DNA from 2 places in the Alteromonas sp. ABD4_190 genome. Region 2 is predicted to be linked to the other one. Evidence: riboswitches for the same ligand, from Rfam matches in the RefSeq annotation. Region 2 holds a riboswitch; the other holds the start of a gene.

Region 1 (11,260 bases), 1.4 Mb from region 2:
CTTATTTGTTAGGCCGCGCTATGGACGTTGTGCATCCTAACTGCCAATGGTGCATTACGTAATTTAGCGCGAGATCTACTCGCTGTCGTAACAGCGTTATAGCGCCTTTTTGGTGGGCATAACCACGTTAGCAAAGATAAGCCCAGCCACTAGCGACATAAAGATCAGAAACACTTCTTGGCCCAAATGGTCGGCTTTTACAAAGTCTTGGCCGGTCATAAACGAGTTCAAGCCAATATAAGTTTTAGAACCCGGCACCAGAACAATAAGCCCGTGCATTGCAACAATGGTGGCGGGCTGATCGGCAATGCGGGTGAACGCATTAGCAAAAATGCCTAGCGCAAATGCGCCTACGAATGCACCAAGCCCCGGGCTCATGTAATCAGAGCTCCACGCGGTAGCGCTATAAGCAATAAACGCAGCTGCCAGTGCCCAAGGTATGTGCTTAATACGGGTTCTAAATATGGCTACTAGCGCAATACACAGTAAGAACACGGCAAGCCAGGTTGCCCAGTAAGGCAGCGATTCTGCAGGGGTATACACGTTTTCACCAAACACGCTAAAACCTACCGAAACACCTAAGAATGCACCGAAATACAGTTTAAATAGTTGCATAATGGCGTCCATAGTACGAGCCGTGCCCGACACCATATTGCGAGATGAAAGCTCTGCAAGGCCCATCGTCAGCGCAAGCCCAGGCACAAATACAATCACTGATGAAAGCACAACCAAGGGAATGTTAATTCCTGGGTCCACGTACTGGCTGATGGCACAGGTTAAAATGCCACCTACAAATGCGGTAACAGGCTCTAGCATTAGGTTTACGCGCTTCGAGCGCTCTGCCCATAACGTCCACAAATAGGCCACAATTCCCAGCGCAGCAGACCAACCTATTTCGCTCCAGCTTGCACCCATTAGCATAGCGAATGCACCGGTGGCCATGGCAAATGCCGTACCGGTAGATAATTTACCGTAGGGGCTGCCCATGGCATCTATTTCATTTAAGCGCTTATCGGCTTCAGCTAGCGAAAGGTTTCCCGATAGTAGCTCGCTGGCTAATTCGTCGGTGAGCGACAGCGCGTTCATATCTAAATCGCCTGGCTGTAATCGCGCCGAGTGGTTGTATTCGTCTTCGTGACGGTCACTCCAGATAACGAAAGTTAGCGATGTAGGGGTAGAAATAAATGACGCGTGCACGCCTAAATACTGAGCGACTTCACCAAGATAAGCTTCCAGACGGAACGCAGGAGTACCATACTTGTGCAGCATTTTGCCAAGTTTTACTATAAATCTACGAATTTGAATAAATTCAACGGTATCCAACGCACTGCCCTTAAGTTTTGATAACTTTAATATGAAATAAATAAGACAAAAAAGCCAGACACATAGGTAAAGTGTCTGGCTAAAATTTGGGCGGATTCTACGGAGGGTTTTACTTGAAAGCAAAAGAAATTTTTTATTTGTTTTGCCTTAAAAAAACTAATGTTTGACGGGGTGTAAATCAGCGCTCTAATCACGCATTGACCATTAGTAGGCACCCAGTATGGTAAGCCTAAACGCGTACTTCAAATGACATCCAATCCTTCCAAACAGGCTCTAGTCCTTTCCTAGCAATTGCGTTTACCACTTCTGACACCGAGCGACTATCATCAATATCAAACTGGTTTAAAGCCTGTGAGGGTTCGCTGTAACCGCCAGGCTGAGTTTGTGACGCAGCACTCATCGATGTGATACCAAGCGGCATTACGCCGTCTCTAAATACTGCCGACTCGCGGGTAGACAGGGATAATTCCGCTTGCGGGTTAAACAAGCGGTGGGCGCAAATTAACTGCAGCAGCTCTCGTTCGTTAGGTAGTTTGTTATTGGTAAGAGCGTTGCCGCCACTGCTATTACCTTCACAGCTTCTAAGGCGCGGAAAAGCAATAGATACACGACTTTGCCAATAGTGCTGCTGTATTAATTTGCCGTGAAGGGCGGTCATGGCACTATCAACTCTCCAGTCACCTAAACCAAGTAACGCACCTATGCCTATTTTATCGATACCTGCTTTCCCAATACGGTCGCTGGCTTCTAATCGCCATAAGAAATCCTGCTTTTTACCTCGGGTATGGTAGCTGGCGTAGTACTGGGGCGAATAGGTTTCTTGATATACCAGCACCGCATCTAACCCCAGATGCTTTAACGTTTGGTATTGTTCCCATTTTAGCGGCTGTACCTCCATCATAAGGTAGCTTACCTTGTTGCGAATTGCGCTAAGGGTTTGCTCAAAATAGTCCATGCCCACCTTTGTCTCGTGTTCGCCAGTTACCAGCAATACCTGAGAAAAGCCCATATCTTTAATAGCTTCAATCTCGGTAAGCACTTCACTTATAGATAAGGTTTTGCGCTTGATTTTGTTGCTCATGGTAAAGCCGCAATAGGTACATTCGTTGGCACATAGGTTCGACAGGTACAAAGGCACGAATAGCTGCATGGTATTGCCAAAGCGATGACGGGTTAGCGCCTGCGCGCGACTTGCCATGGCTTCCAGATAATGTGAGCCGGCAGGTGAGATCAGCGCCATAAAGTCATCGAGTGTAAGTGTATTGGCGTTTAACGCTCGCTCTACGTCACTCGCGGTTTTACTGTTAATTGACATAGCTAGATGAGATAAGTCTTGCTGCATTAGTGCTTGAGCTACCTTCATACCGCTGGCTCCAAAAACGCAGTAAGTGGGCTAGAGGCCTGCGCAAAATTGCTTGTGGTCCCTAGTCCTGCTTCAAACGCTTTTCGGCCTGTTCCTACAGCGCTTGCAAAGGCCTCTGCCATGGCAACAGGGTTTTGAGCAGTGGCAATAGCCGTATTTACTAATACTGCGTCTACGCCCATTTCCATGGCCGCCATGGCTTCACTGGGCTTGCCAATACCTGCATCTACAATGACCGGAATAGAGGCTTGTTCAACAATAATTTGCAAAAAAGGCTTAGTTTGTAAGCCTTGGTTGCTACCAATGGGGGCGCCTAACGGCATAACAGCAGCGCAGCCGACTTCTTCTAGGCGTTTACACAAAACGGGGTCTGCCCCGCAGTAAGGCAGTACATGAAACCCTTTTTTCACCAAAGCTTCGGCGGCCTGAAGAGTTTCGATTGGGTCGGGCAGCAAGTAGCGTTGGTCGGGGTGAATTTCCAACTTTATCCATGGGCTACCTAGCGCTTCATAAGAAAGTTCTGCGGCAAATATGGCTTCTTGGGCATTTTTAGCCCCTGATGTGTTGGGTAGCAGTGTAACCCCTAACTCTCGAAGCGCCGTTAGCGTTTCGTCTTGCTTGCTATTAGTCGACACGCGCTTCATTGCCAGGGTAACAATGTTACTTTGTGTAGCGGCCACTGCGTCTTTCATAGTGGCGGCGTTGCTGAACTTTCCTGTACCGGTTAAAAGACGTGATGAAAATGTGTGGTTTGCAAGCGTTAGCATATTAGCCTCCTGCAACTAGGGTGAAGATATCAACGGTGTCGTTATCTTTAAGATAAGTGGTCGGCCATTCTTTTTTACTTACTATGGCAGCATTTCTAGCAATGGCGGTACCGTCGTCATTGAGTTGTTTCAGGGCGACTAACTCGCTAAGTGAAATGGGTGAAATAACGTTCATAGGTTGATTGTTTACGTTCACTTTAATTTGCGTCATTACACACCTCGCAAGTAGAAGAGGGGGGTAATGCAAAGCTTTGAAGCGAACCAAGGCCTGCATTTCCAGTTAGGTAGTGGCCCCACTTGATGTCGGCTTGAAATCCTTTTGCTAAAAACAACAAAGCCTGTGTTGCCTGATGACAAGCAGCCATACCAACAACAGGGCCAAGTACGCCTTTACTTACGCAGTCTTCACGTACGGAAACCTTGTCCACTAGGCACTCGTAACAACCACAGGAGGTAGAGTTTTGTGGCAAATTCAGTGCTTGCCATGTAAGACCGCTAGCGGCTGCAATAAAAAGCGGAATAGAGGCGCGATAGGTTGCCGCATTAATCTGTCGTCTTACCGTTATGTTGTCGGTGCAATCCAATACACAAGTGGCTGACGAAATTAAAGTTGGTAAGTTATTACTATCAGCAAAAAGGCTTTTAAATTGTATGTTCAGATGAGAGTTAACTTTGCGAAGCTCGTTATACAGTGACTTGGCTTTAAGCTCGCCTAGGTGCATTTCGTTGTAGCTAACCTGGCGCTGCAAGTTACTGATATCGACAGTGTCTCCATCTATCAAAGTAATATTGCCAACACCAGCGCCAGCTAGATAGCGGGCGGTTAAGCTTCCTAGACCGCCCAGCCCAATAACAACGGCGTGTGCGTTTACTAAATTAAGCTGGCCGTCGTGGTCGATACAGTCGAGCAAGAGTTGCCTGCTGTAGCGGCGTATGTCTTGATGTTCAATCTGGGCGCTAGCGAAGCCATTGGTGGGAGTAACTGTGCCACTGGCGTTATTGAATGAACCGTTACCAGTATTAAGTGAGCCATAAGCGTTATTGACTGGGCCAGTTGCGGTACGATGTGCTGATTGACTATGCAAAACCTGCCTCCTGAGCCAATGCTTGATAAGCTTTCAGCGGATGCTCCGCATGTGTAATGGCACTGACCACGGCAATACCGTCAACGCCAGTTTTAGCCACGTCTCTAATGCGCGATAAGTTAATACCGCCAATGGCAACGGTGGGTATGCCTTCACACAGCTTCACATATTTTGCCAAGCGCTCTACACCTTGGGGTTTAGAGGGCATGTCTTTGGTATTGGTTGGAAATATATGACCAAGGGCAATGTAAGACGGGTTTAAAGCGCGAACCCGCTGAATTTCGGCGAATCCATGAGTTGAAATGCCCAGCCTCAGCCCGGCGCTTCGAATAGCGTTTAAATCTGCAGTGTCTAGATCTTCTTGACCTAGATGTACGCCATAAGCCCCTAACTCTATGGCTAGCTCCCAGTAGTCGTTAATAAATAACTGACAATTGGTGTGTTCCACTAACTCAATGGCCTCTTTTATCTGTTGGCGAATGTCTTGTTGTGAGCCTTTCTTTACCCTCAGTTGAATGATTTTTACGCCCGTTGGCCAAAGCCGAGCTATCCACTGAGCGCTGTCTACTATCGGGTAAATACCCAACTTGTTATGAGTGAGTGTAGGGAAGGAAGCATTGTCAGCTATTGTCGTTTCTAATCCCTTTTCGTTGTGTGGTGTGTTACCAATACCCGCTGCATTTCTATTAGAAGCAGTGTCACGACAATGAAAAGTGACCTGCGGAAAACTAGCCGCCTGCGCGGGAAAACCATTAGCCCTTGCGAAGTAAGCAGGTAGGCTAGAAGCTTCGTATTGATTTGAAATAGGCGTGATGGGGTGATTACTATCAGGTTCGCCAAGCGTGTTACGTCTCACTTCGCTCACATAAGCGTTCGCCAAGGTTAGCGCGTCTTCAATGCAATAGTCGTGAACGATGAATGCCGCAATGGCACTTGCAAGCATGCACCCCGTACCACGAAGATTACCTTTGCTGTTTTTTGGTTGCCTAAAATAAAGCGTGTGTGATGCGCACACAAAGGTGTCGCATATAGGGTCCTGCCATTGTGCATGACCGCCCTTTACATAAACGCTTTGTGCGCCTTTTCCAACAAGTCGATTTACTGCAGTTTGCAGGCTTTTGTCATCGTTAACAGGAAGGTGAGAAAGTGTCGCGAGTTCATCAATGTTTGGCGTTACCAAATCGACCGTGGTTAACAGTTCGTCGATCACGCTTTCACTTAAGTCGCTTAATACCCCCCCAGATGAAGAACACAGCACAGGGTCCCATATTACAAAGGGCCGAGGCGCTATTAACGACTGGAGACGTGCGCAAAGTAAAAGCGCTTGTTCATCGTTTGCGATAGCGCCTATTTTAATGGCGCGTGGTGGAGTATCTTCGTAAAGCACTTGCCACTGCTGGTTTAACGCAGATGCACTCATACTTTCTTTATTAAGCAGATGCTGGTTTGATTGCACAGTAAGTTGTGTAGTGAGCACGCAGGCATGGGCACTTAAATCGGCAAGCGTGATGGCGTCGCGGGTTATACCCGCGCCACCGCTTGAATCAACGCCGCCTATACACCATACCACCGGCAGCCTTGCGCTAGGTGGCTCTAGTATGGGTGTGGTTAGGTGGCTGTTTGTCATGGCAGCTCTACCTTGCTATCTGCAGTGTGATAAAGCTCAGCGCCCGATTGATTAAACGCATCAGCCATGTCTTTCATGCCTTTTTCTTTCTCAAGCTCTTGGGTTTCTGCTTGTTTAGCGACGTCACGTACTTCCTGAGAAATTTTCATGCTGCAGAATTTTGGGCCGCACATAGAGCAAAAGTGCGCAACTTTACCAGAGGCCTGCGGCAAGGTTTCATCGTGATAGGCACGGGCAGTGTGAGGGTCAAGTGCTAAGTTGAACTGGTCTTCCCATCTGAATTCAAAGCGCGCTTTCGACATAGCGTTGTCACGAATTTGTGCGCCGGGGTGTCCTTTGGCTAAATCGGCAGCGTGGGCCGCTATTTTGTAGGTAATAAGCCCTTGCTTTACGTCTTCTTTGTTAGGTAAACCCAAATGCTCTTTAGGCGTTACGTAGCAAAGCATCGCGCAGCCGTACCAACCAATCATGGCGGCGCCAATACCTGAGGTGAAGTGATCGTAGCCAGGTGCAATGTCTGTGGTAAGCGGGCCAAGGGTATAAAACGGTGCTTCGTGACAGTGCTTAAGCTGCTCTTCCATGTTCTCTTTAATCATGTGCATTGGCACATGACCAGGGCCTTCAATCATTACCTGAACATCGTATTCCCATGCAATTTTAGTTAGCTCACCAAGAGTACGTAATTCAGAGAACTGCGCATCATCGTTAGCGTCGGCCACGCTACCTGGGCGCAAGCCATCACCTAGCGACAGCGCCACGTCGTACTTAGCACAAATCTCACAGATATCACGAAAGTGTTCATACAAGAAACTTTGCTGGTGGTGGCTTAAACACCACTTCGCCATGATTGAACCGCCGCGAGATACAATGCCAGTAACCCGCTTTGCGGTAAGGTGAACGTATTCAAGCAGCACGCCGGCGTGAATGGTGAAGTAGTCTACCCCTTGCTCGGCCTGCTCAATTAGGGTGTCTTTAAACATCTCCCAGGTTAAGTCTTCGGATACGCCATTCACTTTTTCCAGCGCTTGGTAGATAGGTACGGTGCCAAGAGGTACCGGGCTATTACGCAGCAGCCACTCGCGGGTTTCGTGAATATTTCTGCCGGTAGACAAGTCCATGATGGTATCGGCCCCCCAGCGCGTTGACCACACCAGCTTTTCTACCTCTTCCTCAATAGACGACGTCACAGCCGAATTACCAATATTCGCGTTAATCTTTACTAGAAAGTTACGCCCGATAATCATTGGCTCTAACTCGGGGTGATTGATGTTACATGGAATAATGGCGCGGCCTGCTGCCACTTCCTGGCGTACAAATTCTGGCGTGATGGTATCGGGCAAATTCGCGCCAAAGTGCTCGCCTTTATGCTGTTGCGTAAGTTCGGCATCTTTAATGGCTTGGCGGCCCATGTTTTCACGAATGGCAATGTATTCCATTTCAGGGGTAACAATGCCTTGTCTTGCGTAGTGAAGCTGAGTGACGTTCTTGCCCGCTTTCGCTTTTAGAGGTTTGCGGCTGCGGATAAAGCGAAAATCTTCAGTAAAAATATCGTTTTCACGCTCTTTCGCAAAATTTGATGAAACACCCTCTAACTCAAAAGTATCGCTGCGCTCTTCAATCCACTTTTGACGAAGTGGACTTAAGCCTTTGTGAACATCTATGTTCTCTTGTGGGTCGCCGTAGGGACCCGAGGTGTCATACACCGGAATAGGTGGGTTCGGCTCTAAGATAGGGTTTTCTTCGGTGCCACCGATTAGGCTATCGTGCTGGTGGATAAGGCGCATGGCCACGCGGATATCGTTGCGGCTACCACTCTCGTAGTGGCGCGTTGAATTGGGGTAAGCTTCGCCCGCTAGTTCATTTATGAATTGTTGAGCTTGTTGGCGTTGTTCGCGTCTGTTCGACATAGCATTTGACCTTGTAAATTTAGGTTCTAAAAATGCTTGTCAGGAGTGAAGGAGAATACAGTATGTAAGAGCGGATAGGCGTTAGCCTATTACTATAGCGAAGTAGATTATAAAGGTGCTGGGTTTGAACCCGCTTAACTTCATGGAAGTTTGCTTTACAAGAACTTTAGCAATGCACTTTGAATTATAAACGGCATCATTGAAATTTGATGCTCTATCTCAAAGTGAATGCTTGGTGTCTGTTATAAGAGCAACAAACCACTAAGTAATCTAACCTTGCTTCACAATGCCAAACTGTTGCTTAACATCGTACACATTGTATTTTCTTGTTCCCTTCGCAGGTACTAGCCTGATCAGGTTCTACGGATCCCACTTTCGCGGTCTCAGCTTACTGGGTTACCAGTGAAGCACTCCGACAAGTTGTTTAAGTCAATTCGGGTTGTTGTTGAAACAACCCGAATTGAGAATTCCTTGTTACTATATCTTCAACTTTAGTTGAAATACAAGTACTACCAGAAAGCTAAACGAATATTCATTTAGCTAGCTAGTTGCTGTCCTTCCTTATAAAGCTGAAGGGCAGTGGCTGTGTCATGCTTGCGCTCACTAATGGCAGATAGCAGCAATAAGTCTTCTTTGCGCGACTCCATTTTGGTAGCTTTTAGCAAGGCTTTTTCAGCTAATACATCATCGCCCGAGTTGAACGCCACTTGGCCTAGTGTGGAATAAAGCTCAACGTTTTCTTCGTCCTGCTTTATCCAGCTTTCAAGTAAACGTAGTGATGGCGATGCATCAGGAATATTAAGCTGCGTGAGCAGCGGGAATAGGGCGCTATTCGGGCCACGTTTTTGCCATTCAACTAGTAAATTTTGTGCGTCGGCATGCATGCCTTGGTCAAGCAATTGCTGAATATAAGCGGCGCGATAAGCGTCATCGTGACGTAGTTTGCGAGGCAGGGTGTCCCAGTATGATTTAAGCTCAACGGCACCTTGCTTACTGGCAATTTCTGCAAACTTACCTTTAGCAATACGCTGGCTCCACGTGGTGTAATCAGCTTTTGGCAAGGCTTTACGCCAGCTTGATAAATTCTCTTGAAGCACCTGCCACTTACCTAGCTTGGCAAGAATTTGCGCTTTTAACTGCACAACCTGCTTGTTGTCACGATCTTGCTCGTCTAGTTCGTTAAGTTTTTCTAGTGCTGCATCAAACTTTTCTTCAGCGACATCAATACGTGCGTGCATGACGGTTGCGGCTACTTTCGCTTTCGGAAAGTCGGTGGCCTGAAGCAGAAAATACCGGGCTTTGGCTAGATCGTCGTTGGCAAAGGCAATTTGTGCCGAGGCCAAATAGTTTACGCCTTCAAAATCACCATTGGTGGTTTTGCCTAATGCTTTTTGCGCCGAATCAAAATCACCAGCGGCCATGGCGTGCAAGCCATCGTAAAATGCGCGCTTGCGTTTACGTTCACCTAAGCTACCAAACCACTTGTGGGAGCCCGTTATCAGGCTTAACGCCCACACAACAAGTCTCGATAGTACATACCAAGCAATAACGGCACCAATGACCAAAATACAAAAACTGATCACTGTCATTTCAATGGCTGTACTGCCAAGAGAAATAAGCACGTAACCTTTATCGCCAAGTAGCATTGGTCCAACAATGAGTGCAACAACGAATGCGGCTAATACCGCAAGGGCAATAGCTAACCATTTCATAGTGCGCTTGCTCCTTGTCCGAACACTTGCTTAACGCGGTTGTCCAATAAACGCTCTAGCGGTTTTTGTGACGCTAGCTCTGTTGGAATAGGGCGCGATATATCGGTGGCAATCAGGTTTTGTAATGCGTCGACAAAGCCAGTTACTTGGCTTTTTTCAGTATCGTATTTTTCAATAAGCAGCGTTTGTGCATACTGAAGCGATTGGCTGTAAAGCCCCGCATCGCCTTGAAGCGCAGCGGTTTGCGCGTGCATAAGCTGAAGGCGAAGCTGCTCTTTTGCCAGGAACTGCGCTTCTAATGACAGCACTGGCTCTACAGGACCCTCAATGGTTTTAACCGTAAGAAAATCGTTCACCAACGAACGCCACACCTTCGCAAGGTTGTCCTGCCAGTCGTCAGCTGACTCTGACAAGGTGGTGTCTTCTGCGTTAGCATCGTCAGGTTTTTCGAAGGTATCCAATGGCAGCTTATCGATTTGCGCAATCATGCCGGTAAGCGCAAGCGCTACTGAGCTTTGCGATACAGGGTTTAGCTGCTGTAGCGTTTGAATGTCTTCAGCTAGGCTAGCGCGAACGGGTAGTACCGACGGGTCAGCCAATGATTTTAAACGCTTATCTGCATTAACCAATAGCAAAATTGCTGTGCGAACATCGTTTTCCAGCCAAAGCTTTCTGCCCGCCATGCGAACCAAGTAATCAGCTTCTGCAATTAGCCAGTCAGCTGGGCGGCGGCCTTCCATATTGTTTAGCTGTTGAAGGGTAGACTCGGCCTGTAGGCTAAGTTTCTCATTCTCAGACTTAAGTTCATCTACCTTATCTTGTAGGGCTTTATTCGTTCGCGACACTGCTTCTAGCGACGCTAAGATGTCACTGCGCTCGCGCTCAATACTGTTTAACTTTGCTGTGTTGCTTTGCTGTGCGTTTGCGGAGTCTGCGCTAGCCGATTGCTGCTGCATGTAATACCAGTAGCCTGCGCCAGCCATGCCTATTACGGCTAAGAACAAAATGATTACAACGAACCACAATAGGCCGTTGCCTGATGATTTCTTCTTCTTAGCGCCAGTCTCAGTCGATTCACTCTGCGTGGCAGAAGACTCAATTACTTCTTTTTCAGCTTCCACTTTTACGAGTTCCTCTTTTTGTGGGCTATTTTCATTGTTGTTGGCCATTCAATACTCCCAGTTATCCTTTACCCAGGCGATGAGTGCCTGATCGGTGGCTCGCTGACAAACCGCTACCTCTTTAACGCCTTTGCTGTTAAGGGTTTGGGCGACTCGGTCACTCACTGTTAACCATTTAAAGGCTAACAAAGCGTTACCAAATTGTTCTATCAGTTGCAGTGCCATTGCCTCGCTTGTAGCGATAATGCCGCTAACTTCGCCCATTTTCCAACGTTTTGTGTAAATTGGGTGTGTAAGTAGCTCCCTTTTATAAACGCAAAAGCTATTTACTAAAATACCTTTTTCGTCTAATCCT
Region 2 (11,260 bases):
TATCACACTATTCGGTACTGGTGACCCACGTATGATGGCAGGAAGTATCTCAATGGCTCTTGTAACTACTGCTCAAGGTATTATCGCGGCTCTGCCTCTAATCCTTACTCACAGCATCGTAGCTTCTCGTAGCAAGTCAATCATCCACATTCTTGATGAGCAAACTGCGGGTATCGTAGCTGCTCACTCAGAGTCGGAGAAAGCGTAATATGAATTACCTGATTGGATTATTCGAATCGGTCAGGGACTTTATCGCTACCGGCGGTGACGTACTTTACTTCGTTGCTGCCGCGCTCTTTCTCATGTGGGTTTTAATGATTGAGCGTTACTGGTATTTAACCTCGGTCTTCCCAAAGGTGAAGAAAAACATCATCGCGAATTGGGATGCCCGAGCAGATACCACATCATGGTATGCGCATAGAATCCGTGACGCGTGGATTTCTCAAGCGTCAGACGATCTAAACGCTAGAATGCTGATTATCAGAACCATTATTGCAATGTGTCCACTAATCGGTCTACTTGGAACAGTAACCGGTATGATCAGTGTTTTCGAGACAATGGCAACACAGGGCACCAGCAACGCACGTCTAATGGCGGCTGGTATCTCTATGGCGACTATCCCGACAATGGCGGGAATGGTAGCTGCGCTATCTGGACTGTTCATCAGTTCACGTCTTGAAGCGAAAGTGAAGCTGGCAAGAGAAGGGCTAGTTGATAGCCTGCCACATCATTAGAGAGAGAGATTATGGCTCGAAAAGTCAGAACCGAGGAAGAAGATGCACAGATCGACATGACGCCCATGTTGGACATCGTGTTTATCATGCTGATCTTCTTTATCGTTACCACTGTTTTCGTTAAAGAAGCAGGGATCGAAGTCAACAAGCCAGATGCGAGCCAGGCGATTCTTCACAAAAATGCAAACATTTTCATCGCCGTAACGGAAGACGGAAATGTATGGCTAGATAAGCGTGAAGTAGCGCCGGACAGCGTAAGAGCGAATATTGAGAGACTGCTTACCGAGCAGCCAACTGACTACGTAATCATCCAAGCTGATGTAAAAGCAAAGCATGGTTTAGTAGTTGAAATTATGGATCAGGTTAAAGCCGCTGGCGTTAACCGAGTCTCGGTAGCGGCAAGGGGATAAGATGTTACGTATACTTGTATCTATTGTATTAGGTGCTGCGGTTGCATTTGCCCTTTTCGTTCTAATGGCCAAGTTGATTGAAAATTCATCTAGACCAGCAGACGAAGTACCGCCTGCACCGGTTATCGATATTGTAATGCAGGAACCAGACGACCAGACGCAAACGCGTACTCGTGTTCCACCACCACCGCCGCCACCGCCTCCACAGCCTCCTAAAATGGAGCAAGTAGAGCCGGAAACAGCGGAACCTGATGCAGATGGCTTTAGCTTAGCTATTCCAGCTATCGACACAGGTGGTGTTGGTGTAAACATCGGTGGTGTTGGTGCAATGCAACGTGACGGTGAAGCTACACCTATCGTTCGTATCGACCCGAAATATCCACCTGATGCAGCCCGCGATGGCCGTGAAGGTTGGGTAAGACTGTCTTTCACTATCAACGAAGTTGGTGGTGTTGAAGATATCGAAGTTATCGAAGCTGAACCTAAGCGCGTATTCGACCGTGAAGCACGTCGTGCTCTACGTAAGTGGAAATACAAGCCTAAGATCGTTGATGGCAAGCCGGTTAAACAACCTGGCATGTTCGTACAGCTAGACTTTAAACTGGAGCAATGATCATGATGAAACGTACATTCAAAATGTCAGCCGTTGCTTTAGTGCTAGGCGCAGGTGCGGTGCTTTCAGCACCCGCTGCTCTAGCGCAGTCATCACCTGTTGTTTGTCCTGGATATGAGAAAGGAAAAACAACGCTTGTAGGTGAGCGTACCGGTAAAAAAGTTCAGAAAGCTTTTGAGTTTTATAACGAAGACCAAGTCAATGAAGCATTGAACGTACTTTACGAAATCGACCCTTCAGACGATTTTGATAAAGCTTATGTTAAGCGTTTTATTGGTAACTTACTTGCTGCGCAAGAAGGACAAGGTGGTAAAGCGTTAGGGTATTTGGTTGAGTCCGTTGAACCAAAAGTACTTAACGACCTTGAGCACTCTCAAACACTTAAGTTATTAGGTGACTTGAGCATGCAGGAAGAGAAGTACACTGATGCCATTAAATGGTATAACAAGTGGATGGACTTCACGTGTAAGGAAGACGCTGACGTTTATACGCGTTTGGCACAGGCTTACTTCGAATCTAAGCAACTAGCTAAGATGGTAGAGCCAGCAGATAAAGCAATTGCTTTGTATGAAGAGCCAAATAAAAACCCGTATGTACTTAAGCTAACGTCTTACTACGAGCGTAAGATGTACCCTGAGACTGTTGCTGTGGCGGAAGATCTTGTTAGAACTTTCCCTCAGGAAAAGACTTGGTGGTCGCGTCTAGGCTTTTTCTACATCTTGGTTGAAGACTATAAGAAAGGTCTTTCAACGCTAGAGCTTGCTTACATGCAAGGTTATCTAGAAAAAGAGTCAGAAATCAAAACGCTTGCTCAGCTTTATCAAAGCAACGGTATGCCTTACAAGGCGGCTAAGTTGCTTGAAAAGCACTCAAAAGAAGGTTTGCTTAAAAACGATGCGGATATGTTAGCTAACATTGCTAATGCATATCATCAGGCCAAGAACTTCAAAACAGCGGCAAACTTGTATGCACAAGCTGCAGCTAAAAGTTCAGATCCTGAGCATTATCGTAAGCAAGGTACGCTTTTACTTGTAGCGGAAGACTACAAAGGCGCTATTAAGGCACTAGAAAATGCTCTAGAGCGTGGCGCAGAAAGCCCAGCAAAGATTCACTTCACACTTATGGAAGCGAATTTCTATGCGGGGAACTTCAAGTCTGCATACAAGCACGTGCAAGAAGCTAAGAAAGATCGCTCACTACGCCGTAACGCGGCTGCGTGGGAACCTTACATCAAGGAAAAAGCTAAAAACCGTGGTATTAACATTTGATATTCGGTTTTAGCTCAAAAGCCTCCTTCGGGAGGCTTTTTTTTGTCTTTAGCTAAGGTTTGTTTGCTCCAAAGGTGAAGCAATAAAAATATAAATTCGTTTTCCAACGAACAGTAGAAGCATTCAAATCTTTTTGAATAGCGTTATTTAAATTAATTTATTGAATCGAAAGCGGGTTGGACAGTGGTTCTAATTAAGGATGTGACTTCTTTCAATCCATTTACTTTTATATCGTGATCTTTTAATAACGCCTTAATACACGCTATTTCTCTATCAGAACTTGTAAAAAGCGCTTTCAAGTAATCCTGTGAGTCTATAATGTTTACTAACTGATTGAGTACAGTAAGCGATTCTTCGTGCTCTAAAGCCAAGTCACTGTATTTCTGTCCTCCGCTTTTTTGACGCGACTTATGGTCATTCTTGTTGCTCATCGGTTCTATTTCGCAAGCTAACTTTTTTAAGATGGGCCACACATCGTCTAGTGGGCGTGTTCCTAGAGTAAAGTGAATAAGCTTGTTTACATAGGTTGAAAGAACAGAGTGGGGAAGTTCATCTAGCTTAGCGGCACTGTTGAGGCTAGTTTTCAATGCGATAAGCCTCGTAACCATAGCTTTTGCACTAGAGGTTTTCGGTAAGATAGCTAAAGCACTGGTTTCTCCACTGGCTTTGTTTGGTTTTCTACCATAATCAACAATTTGAAAACCCTGGTTAGACCAAAACTTTTCGAGTTTAGCTGTTGTCCCGTACGACGTGCACAAAGCATCAATGGCTTTATCATGAGTTATTTCAATCAATTTTTGAACAAGGTAGCTACCAATCCCTCTGGCTTGGAGCCTCGGCTGTACTGCTATACGGTTAATTCTCCAGTAATTAAACGTTGCGGCTTCAGGGTCTGCCGACAGTAATGTTAACCGCTGTGCACCTAGGTGACCCTGTGGACGGCGACGCCCCGATGCAATCTCACAAGATAAAGCGCCCAAGCTGTTGCCTCCTTCAATATTGATTATTGCCGCAGCAAGCACCAACCTTTCTGTTTTAAGTGTGGCAACAAGTACGTCTGGGCTGTCTAATAAACGCATGAAGTCGTCAGGCGTTGTTTGGTAATGTGCAAGCGCAAGAAGTGACATCACTTGTTGAAGCATGTGTTCAGCCATATTTTCAAATGAACAAATATTGAAACTACAGACCTTCATCAACAACTCACTGTCTTCTTGTTCTAAAAGTGCGATGTTATTTTTAGCTCGGTTTTCAGAGGCGAAGAGGCACGGGGTATCTTTCTTGGAATATTCTTCAAACAAACAGGTGTGATTTAAGAACCTCTCAACAGGATCGTTATCAAACCAACGCAGCGGCGTTGACAAACTTAGGTGCTCAACAGTGTTAGGTAAGTTAGGAATGAGTTTGTGAATGAAACCATTTCCTGAGCCTTCGTAACCTTGAAGCGTAGTACTTAATACCCACTGTGGATTATGGGCCAACATACGTGCTAAAACAGGCAATGGTAAGGACGCTGCCTCATCAATCACAACAAGATCGAAAGGGGCATTCTTACTGCAACCATTGTTATTGCAATAAGAAGAGGAAGAAGGACTGCTGCTATAAAGAAGCTCACTGTCTGGGGGGACCCATTTAACCGAACCTAGAGGTGTTATTTTGTGATCAATTGGCGTTGGTTCTTTTTCATCAGAGAAGCCATAAGATGACAAAAGCGGGGGGGATATCGAATCCTTGTGATTATTGACACGCGACATTAGGTTAGCAACGTTACTCACTTGCTCGCTAGTAAGCAGCACGTTTTTTCCTTCGCTGATCAAGCGATCGATGAATATACCTAATAGAGAGGATTTGCCCCGTCCCCTTGGAGCAGTGACGAGAGCATTTAATTGGTTTACTGAGAATGCCTGATACAGACTTTCATAGGCATCTTGTTGTTCTTGCGTTTTAAACCGCGCACTTTTAAAAGCGTGTTGCTTAGGTGTTTGCCCTACGCGATACCTTTCTACATCAGGCAGAATTGTTTCAGTTTCTGTATGAAAGGCTACATACTCGTTATTCCGAAGGCGTTCAATAAAGCGGGCGAGGTAACGGCTGCGAGCAAGCGTAAAACCTTCTGAAATAAACGGCACAGAAACATTTTCAACCCACTCACTGAAATCTGGGCACACAAGTACTAAACAGCCTTGGCGTTTAACAGTACCTGCTACAGCCATCATATCTCCTGGCTTGAAAGTATCGCGGCAGTCCAAGATAGCCGTGTCGTATTCGCAACCTAGTACCTGTTTGCGCTTTTTTCCTTTCAGCGTGTTACCAGTAAAACTTGCAATGCTCATCGATGAAACGTCATCCGCGAGCGAGTGTATGCAGCAAAGTGCGGCATTACAGAAAGCATTTCCGCCAGAGACAATAAGTATTTTTCGGTGAAGCGGGGGAGTGACGTTTGAGCCATCTTCACAATAAGGGGCTAATAGCCATTCACGTAATTGAGTTAGCGCCATGAATCAGTTTTTTCGGTATAATCTAACGCTATAGTAGCGATTTATTATGAGGAATTCGAATGCGCTTTCTTTCTCGGCGTCTAGTTATGCCAAACGATCTTAATTACGCCAATTCGTTGTTCGGTGGCCGCGCGTTAGAATGGATAGACGAAGAAGCTGCAATTTGGGCTATTTGTCAATTAGAAACCAATTGCTTAGTTACCAAGCATATCGGTGAAATTAGCTTTGAATCACCTGCTATGCAGGGAGATATCGTTGAGTTTGGTTTAGAAACTAAAGCTGTGGGCCGTACGTCTATTACCGTAAGCTGCTTGGTACGCAACAAAGCAACCAAGAAAACCATCTGTTTTGCAGACGATATCGTTTTCGTAAAGGTTGACCCTGATACCCGTCAACCAACGGCACACGGCAAAACGTTGGAAGGTTTAAAAGCACAAACTGACGATGAAGTACGTCGCCTAAATATGAATATTGACGCTGAATAGCCCTAAGCTTTCAACGCCTTATATCATATATAAAACCTTACGTTAGCTTAACGTCTTATCTGCTTGACGGCGTGTATCGAACTGGTAGACTCCGTCGCAGAAGTTGAGTTTGCTAGTTTTAGCTACGCAACACTATACCAAGGGGTGTCCGTTTTCGGTCTGAGATCCACATTCGTGGGAACCCTTAAACCTGATCCGGATAATACCGGCGTAGGGATGGTTCACAATATAGCCTTATCACCTGCCGTTAGACCCGGATCTTTTTTCTTAAATAAGAATAAGAGATCCCATGTATAAAACACTTTTCACTCTTTCACTACTTGCGTGTTCTGTTGCATCTTATGCACAAGAAAGCAAAGAAAACAGCATTTCAAATAGCACGCCAACTGATATTGAACGCGTCGTTGTAACAGGTGATTTTCGTCAAACCACACTCGACCAGCTAAGTGCTAGTGCGACTATTTTAGACCAAGCACGTCTTAGCAATAGGCAGCCTAGCCATATTGACAGCGTGTTAAACAGTATTCCAAATGTGAACTTCGCTGCAGGCGCATCTCGTGGCCGCTTCATACAAATACGTGGTATTGGCGAGCGTAGCCAGTTTGCCGAGCCTATTAATCCTTCTGTGAGCTTTATCGTCGATGAATTCGATTTTTCTGGTCTTGCCGCAGCGGGCCTTATTTTTGATACCAAACAACTAGAAGTTTATCGCGGGCCTCAAGCTACGCTCTATGGTACGGGTGCACTGGCTGGAGCGGTAAAGCTTACCAGTAACAATGTAGGAAGCGACGCGCCAGATTACGTTGAGGCCCGCATTGGCAATAAAGATAGTTACCGTATTGAAGGTGCCACTGGCGACGATATTAATTCTGATTGGGGATATCGCGTTGCGCTGGTGCATGACCGTAGTGATGGTTTTGTCGAAAATACGTTTTTAGATAGAAGCGACACTAATAATATTGATGAAACTGCATTGCGCTTCGCTGTAGAGGGCAGTGTAGACGAAAGAACCACGCTTGCACTTACCTATCGCTGGTATGACATTAATAACGGTTACGATGCATTCTCGCTAGACAACGACAACAAAACCCTGTCTGACGAGCCAGGCTTTGACGAGCACCAAACCCACGCTGTTAGCGCGCGCTCTACAACCAATACAGCAGCGGGCGACTTTATTCTAATTGCCACCCATGCTTCTCACAATATTGCTTATGGCTATGATGAAGACTGGACATTCACAGGGTTTCACCCGTGGGGTTATACGTCTTTTGACGCCTATTATCGCGATGTAGAAACACAGACCGGAGAGATGCGTTTCGTGTCCTCTGACAGTGCCGCACTTTTTGATGGTATGACCGACTGGACAATAGGCGTATTTTATAAAAGCACGGAAGAAAAGCTGCTACGTCAGTACACTTATTTAGATAGTGACTTTGCCAGTGAATACACGCCTACGACGACCGCTATCTATGCTCAGACTGAAAGTCGTTTGAACGAAAATTTAGTACTAGTAGCAGGGTTAAGAGTAGAAAACTACGATTTTGATTACGCTGATAACAACCAGCTTACTCGCGCGTTCGACACCACCATGGTAGGCGGGAAAATCGCGCTTCAGTATACGCAGGGCGATCACTTCTATTACGGCAGTATTTCACGCGGATATAAGGGCGCAGGCTTTAACCCCGACAGCCGCGTGAATGACAATCAGCGATTCTTCGATGAGGAATACAACTGGAACTACGAAGTAGGCGTTAAGGGCCCATTACTTACGCCTGACCTAATTGCTCGCGCTGCAATTTTCTATATGGATAGAAAAGATACCCAGGTGAGCGATTTTGACGTTATCACTCGTGATGACGGTACGGCAGGGTTCGTAGATATTATTGATAATGCTGATTTAGGAACAAACAAAGGGGCCGAACTGGAGCTTAGCTGGATTGCTAATGATGCATGGCAGCTTGATGCAAGTGTGGGTTACCTTAGCGCTACTTTTGAAGGGTATACATTAGCGGACGGCACTGAAGTCTCTGAGCAAAGACAGGCCCAATCACCTAAATGGACGGCAAACGTTTACAGTGAGTACGCACTTACAGACACCATGCTGTGGCGTATAGATGTAGATTACAAAAGCGAATACCGTTTTTCTGACGGACATAATGTAACCGCGCCAAGTACTACGCTGGTTAACTCGGAGATTGTGGTGTTACACGGTGATTGGCAGACATCACTGTGGGTACAAAATGCGTTTGATCGTGAGTATTACACTCGAGGGTTTGGTGGTTTCAGCAATGACCCTCGCGATGAATACGCCTTTGAAGAGCCATATTACCAAATAGGTAACGGACGTCAGTTTGGCGTTACTGTTAAGTACGCGTTTTAAAATAAAAGGAAACAGACATGCAAGTTATGGTTGAACTGTCGTTGTACCCTTTGGTTAACGAATATATTCCACCTATTCAAGATTTTATCGATAGGTTAAATAGCTATAGTGATATCACGGTTTCGACAAGTTCAACCAGCACGCAGGTTACAGGTGACTATGGTGTGGTTATGAAAGTACTTGGTGAAGAAATGCAAAGAACCCATGAAGAAGTAGGGCAGGCTATTTTCGTTGCTAAGTTTTTAAATTTTGATGCCATGCAATCTAGAAAATCATCTTAATGGCTAACTTCTTTTCTGAGTTCACTTCTCAAATTGCCGCTACTTCACTGTTAGAGTGGGTAGCGGTTGTCCTCGCTATTGCTTATGTGCTGTTAGCCGCAAAACAGAACAGCTGGTGTTGGCTGTGCGCCTTTGTGAGTACCGCAATTTACACCTGGCTATTTTGGCAGGTGACGTTGCCATTTCAGTCTGCGCTTAACTTCTTTTATATGATAATGGCGGGATACGGTTATTATCAGTGGTCGAAAGGGGCGGAAGACGGCGATGTTAAGCCAGTGCTTCATTGGCCGCTGTGGGCTCATTTGCTCATTGTTCCGAGTATGTTATTGCTCGCTTGGGTTCTGTCTGAGGTGGCGGGCTCACAGTTCAATAGTGAGTACCTACTATTAGATGCGAGCATTAATTTATTGAGTGTAGTCACAACATTTATGGTGGCGCATAAAATTCTGCAAAACTGGGTTTATTGGTTTTTCATCAATTTAGCGTCCGCCTATTTATACTTGCAAGTGGGTTATGCATTATCTGCTTGCCTGTTCTTAGGCTACGTAGGCTTTGCGGTATTTGGGTATTACCAGTGGCTAGTACAATATAAAAAACAAGGTGAACAGGTTGGATATCATCGCCACGCTGCAAAAGGCGCTTAATCTTAGCGACAGTGCGAAAATTTCGTCACACCCCGCTGGAGCGGTAAATCACGTTTACCGCGTTCAGGAGCTCGCAGATAGTCAGTCACCCTTGATTGCAAATAACCTTCAAAGTAGTGGGCAACCAAAGTCGGATCATAACCCTGTCGACTTAGCGGTGAAATGGATGGGCGATGATGACTTTAGTGGGGTTAATCGTGCGCACCAATTTGCTTTGCAGCAACAGCTTTATAGGTTTGGCATAGCGCCGCAACCTATATGGTTAAGCGATGATGAAACCATATGGGTTGAGCAGTGGCTAGAACACAGTGGCAATGCGACGCTTTCAGTGATTGAGCTGGCCAATACCCTCGCTCGTATTCATTCTTTGCCCATTACCGCTAGGCCATTGGATTTAGCATCAAGATGGCAGCATTATATTGATGTTGCACAGCTCGATATGAGCAGTGAGCTTTATTCAAAAGCTCAATCATTGCGGAAACAAGTAATAAAAAGTGAACAAGACGATGACGACTATGTGTTATGTCATAATGACTTGCTAACTAATCACTTATTACTGAGCGCAGATAACTCACTCAAAATTATTGATTGGGAATATGCCGCCATGGGAAACCGCTACTTCGATTTAGCAAGTTGCTGCCTTATCAATAAACTCGAAATCAATGAAAGTAGAAAGCTAGTTAAGCATTACGCCAAGCTAATGAATATCGATGAGCACGACGCGATAGCGAAATTTGATCTGCACACCGAGATTGTCGCTATCACTAATGACCTGTGGTTTGCTGCGCTTAAGGCCAATAAAGTCTAATCGTCATAAACTGCTCCGTATTTAAAAGTGACGCTGCATAGAAGTCGGTTTAAAAGCGGGCAATAAGATAAAACACAGGTGAAGGATAAAGCCTATTTGGTGTTATTCGATTGAAAAAACAGCGCATTGCGTGTTAATTAAGCATGCAGTGCATGGTAGTGATAAAAAGGCTTTACCTTTTTAATGTCATCCGTATAATGCACAGCGCGCTAGGGGTGTAGTTCGAATTGGTAGAACAGCGGTCTCCAAAACCGATGGTTGGGGGTTCGAGTCCCTCCACCCCTGCCACTTTCTCTTCTTGTGAACGTTTACGTTTAAATCCTAAATCGTTTCTTTGTTAAATTCTTCTTAAATTTTATTGGTTTCTGTTGCTAGTGCTTAATTTGCTGCAGCTGTTTTATTTCCTCTTATACCAAGGGCTAGGCGTTATAAATTCGCGAATAACCCTTATGAATTAACGCTTATGGATTAGCGCTTGAGCATTAAACAGCAGGTGCGATCCGAGCAAAAGAACGCGATAGTTATTCAACCAAGCCTGCAACTTTAGTAAACTAAACAAATACAATGAACTATTCACGTAAGGTGTTTTTGCGCAATGTCTCTTACTTCATATCAGCAGGCGGTTTTACAAGAAATGGGGATCCCGGTTTGGATCACCAAAGACGCCTACACTGAGCTAAAGCAGGAAGACCAAGCGAAACAAAACAATACCAATGCAGTACAACGCAACGTCGGCACTGATAGTAGTTCATCAGCACAATTACCCTACAGCCAAAACGCTCAAACCAATAAGCCACCTTCAACGCCAATATCTCAAGAAGAAAAGCAATCACGACTTGCTCAGTTGCGGGCAAATGTTGGCAGTAGCGCGAAAGATAAGGCTAAGCCTAAAGACGGCGGGGCAGCAAAACTTTCCACACCTGGCGCATCGCACAATGACGGGAAAGTAGGGCAAACCGAAACAGGTGCTTCACAGTCACACAACATTTCGCCGTCTTTCGACAATGCGGTTACCTCGCAAGAGTCTTCAACAAAGTCTGCTGGCGCAAAAGGGCCGGTATCGCCTGAAGGTATCCCGTTAAGTGCCGAACAGAAAGCGAAATCACAGCAATGGCTGAAGGACTTACAGCTAGCCTGTGTTC

Evidence for each region. Region 2 has a riboswitch for thiamine pyrophosphate ahead of ACXAFM_RS14665 (TonB-dependent receptor). Riboswitches for the same ligand answer to the same signal wherever they lie in the genome.
Region 1: another riboswitch for thiamine pyrophosphate. It lies ahead of thiC (phosphomethylpyrimidine synthase ThiC); the one in region 2 lies ahead of ACXAFM_RS14665 (TonB-dependent receptor).

Annotation. Positions count from the first base shown of each region.
Region 1 covers NZ_JBSWWN010000001.1:1,927,267-1,938,526, reverse strand. Annotated here, with positions in the region: gene ACXAFM_RS08540 (threonine/serine exporter family protein) at 97-1,323, opposite strand; gene thiH (2-iminoacetate synthase ThiH) at 1,553-2,686, opposite strand; gene ACXAFM_RS08530 (thiazole synthase) at 2,683-3,453, opposite strand; gene thiS (sulfur carrier protein ThiS) at 3,455-3,664, opposite strand; gene ACXAFM_RS08520 (HesA/MoeB/ThiF family protein) at 3,651-4,403, opposite strand; gene thiE (thiamine phosphate synthase) at 4,531-6,165, opposite strand; gene thiC (phosphomethylpyrimidine synthase ThiC) at 6,162-8,072, opposite strand; TPP riboswitch at 8,386-8,497, opposite strand; gene ACXAFM_RS08505 (heme biosynthesis HemY N-terminal domain-containing protein) at 8,609-9,784, opposite strand; gene ACXAFM_RS08500 (uroporphyrinogen-III C-methyltransferase) at 9,781-10,953, opposite strand; gene ACXAFM_RS08495 (uroporphyrinogen-III synthase) at 10,954-11,260, opposite strand, start outside.
Region 2 covers NZ_JBSWWN010000001.1:3,351,420-3,362,679, forward strand. Annotated here, with positions in the region: gene ACXAFM_RS14630 (MotA/TolQ/ExbB proton channel family protein) at 1-208, shown strand, start outside; gene ACXAFM_RS14635 (MotA/TolQ/ExbB proton channel family protein) at 210-734, shown strand; gene ACXAFM_RS14640 (ExbD/TolR family protein) at 746-1,144, shown strand; gene ACXAFM_RS14645 (energy transducer TonB) at 1,146-1,757, shown strand; gene ACXAFM_RS14650 (tetratricopeptide repeat protein) at 1,760-3,025, shown strand; gene ACXAFM_RS14655 (tRNA(Met) cytidine acetyltransferase TmcA domain-containing protein) at 3,178-5,520, opposite strand; gene ACXAFM_RS14660 (acyl-CoA thioesterase) at 5,580-6,005, shown strand; TPP riboswitch at 6,136-6,239, shown strand; gene ACXAFM_RS14665 (TonB-dependent receptor) at 6,295-8,385, shown strand; gene ACXAFM_RS14670 (hypothetical protein) at 8,403-8,666, shown strand; gene pnuC (nicotinamide riboside transporter PnuC) at 8,666-9,310, shown strand; gene ACXAFM_RS14680 (phosphotransferase) at 9,267-10,118, shown strand; tRNA gene ACXAFM_RS14685 (tRNA-Trp) at 10,330-10,406, shown strand; gene ACXAFM_RS14690 (alanine acetyltransferase) at 10,714-11,260, shown strand, end outside.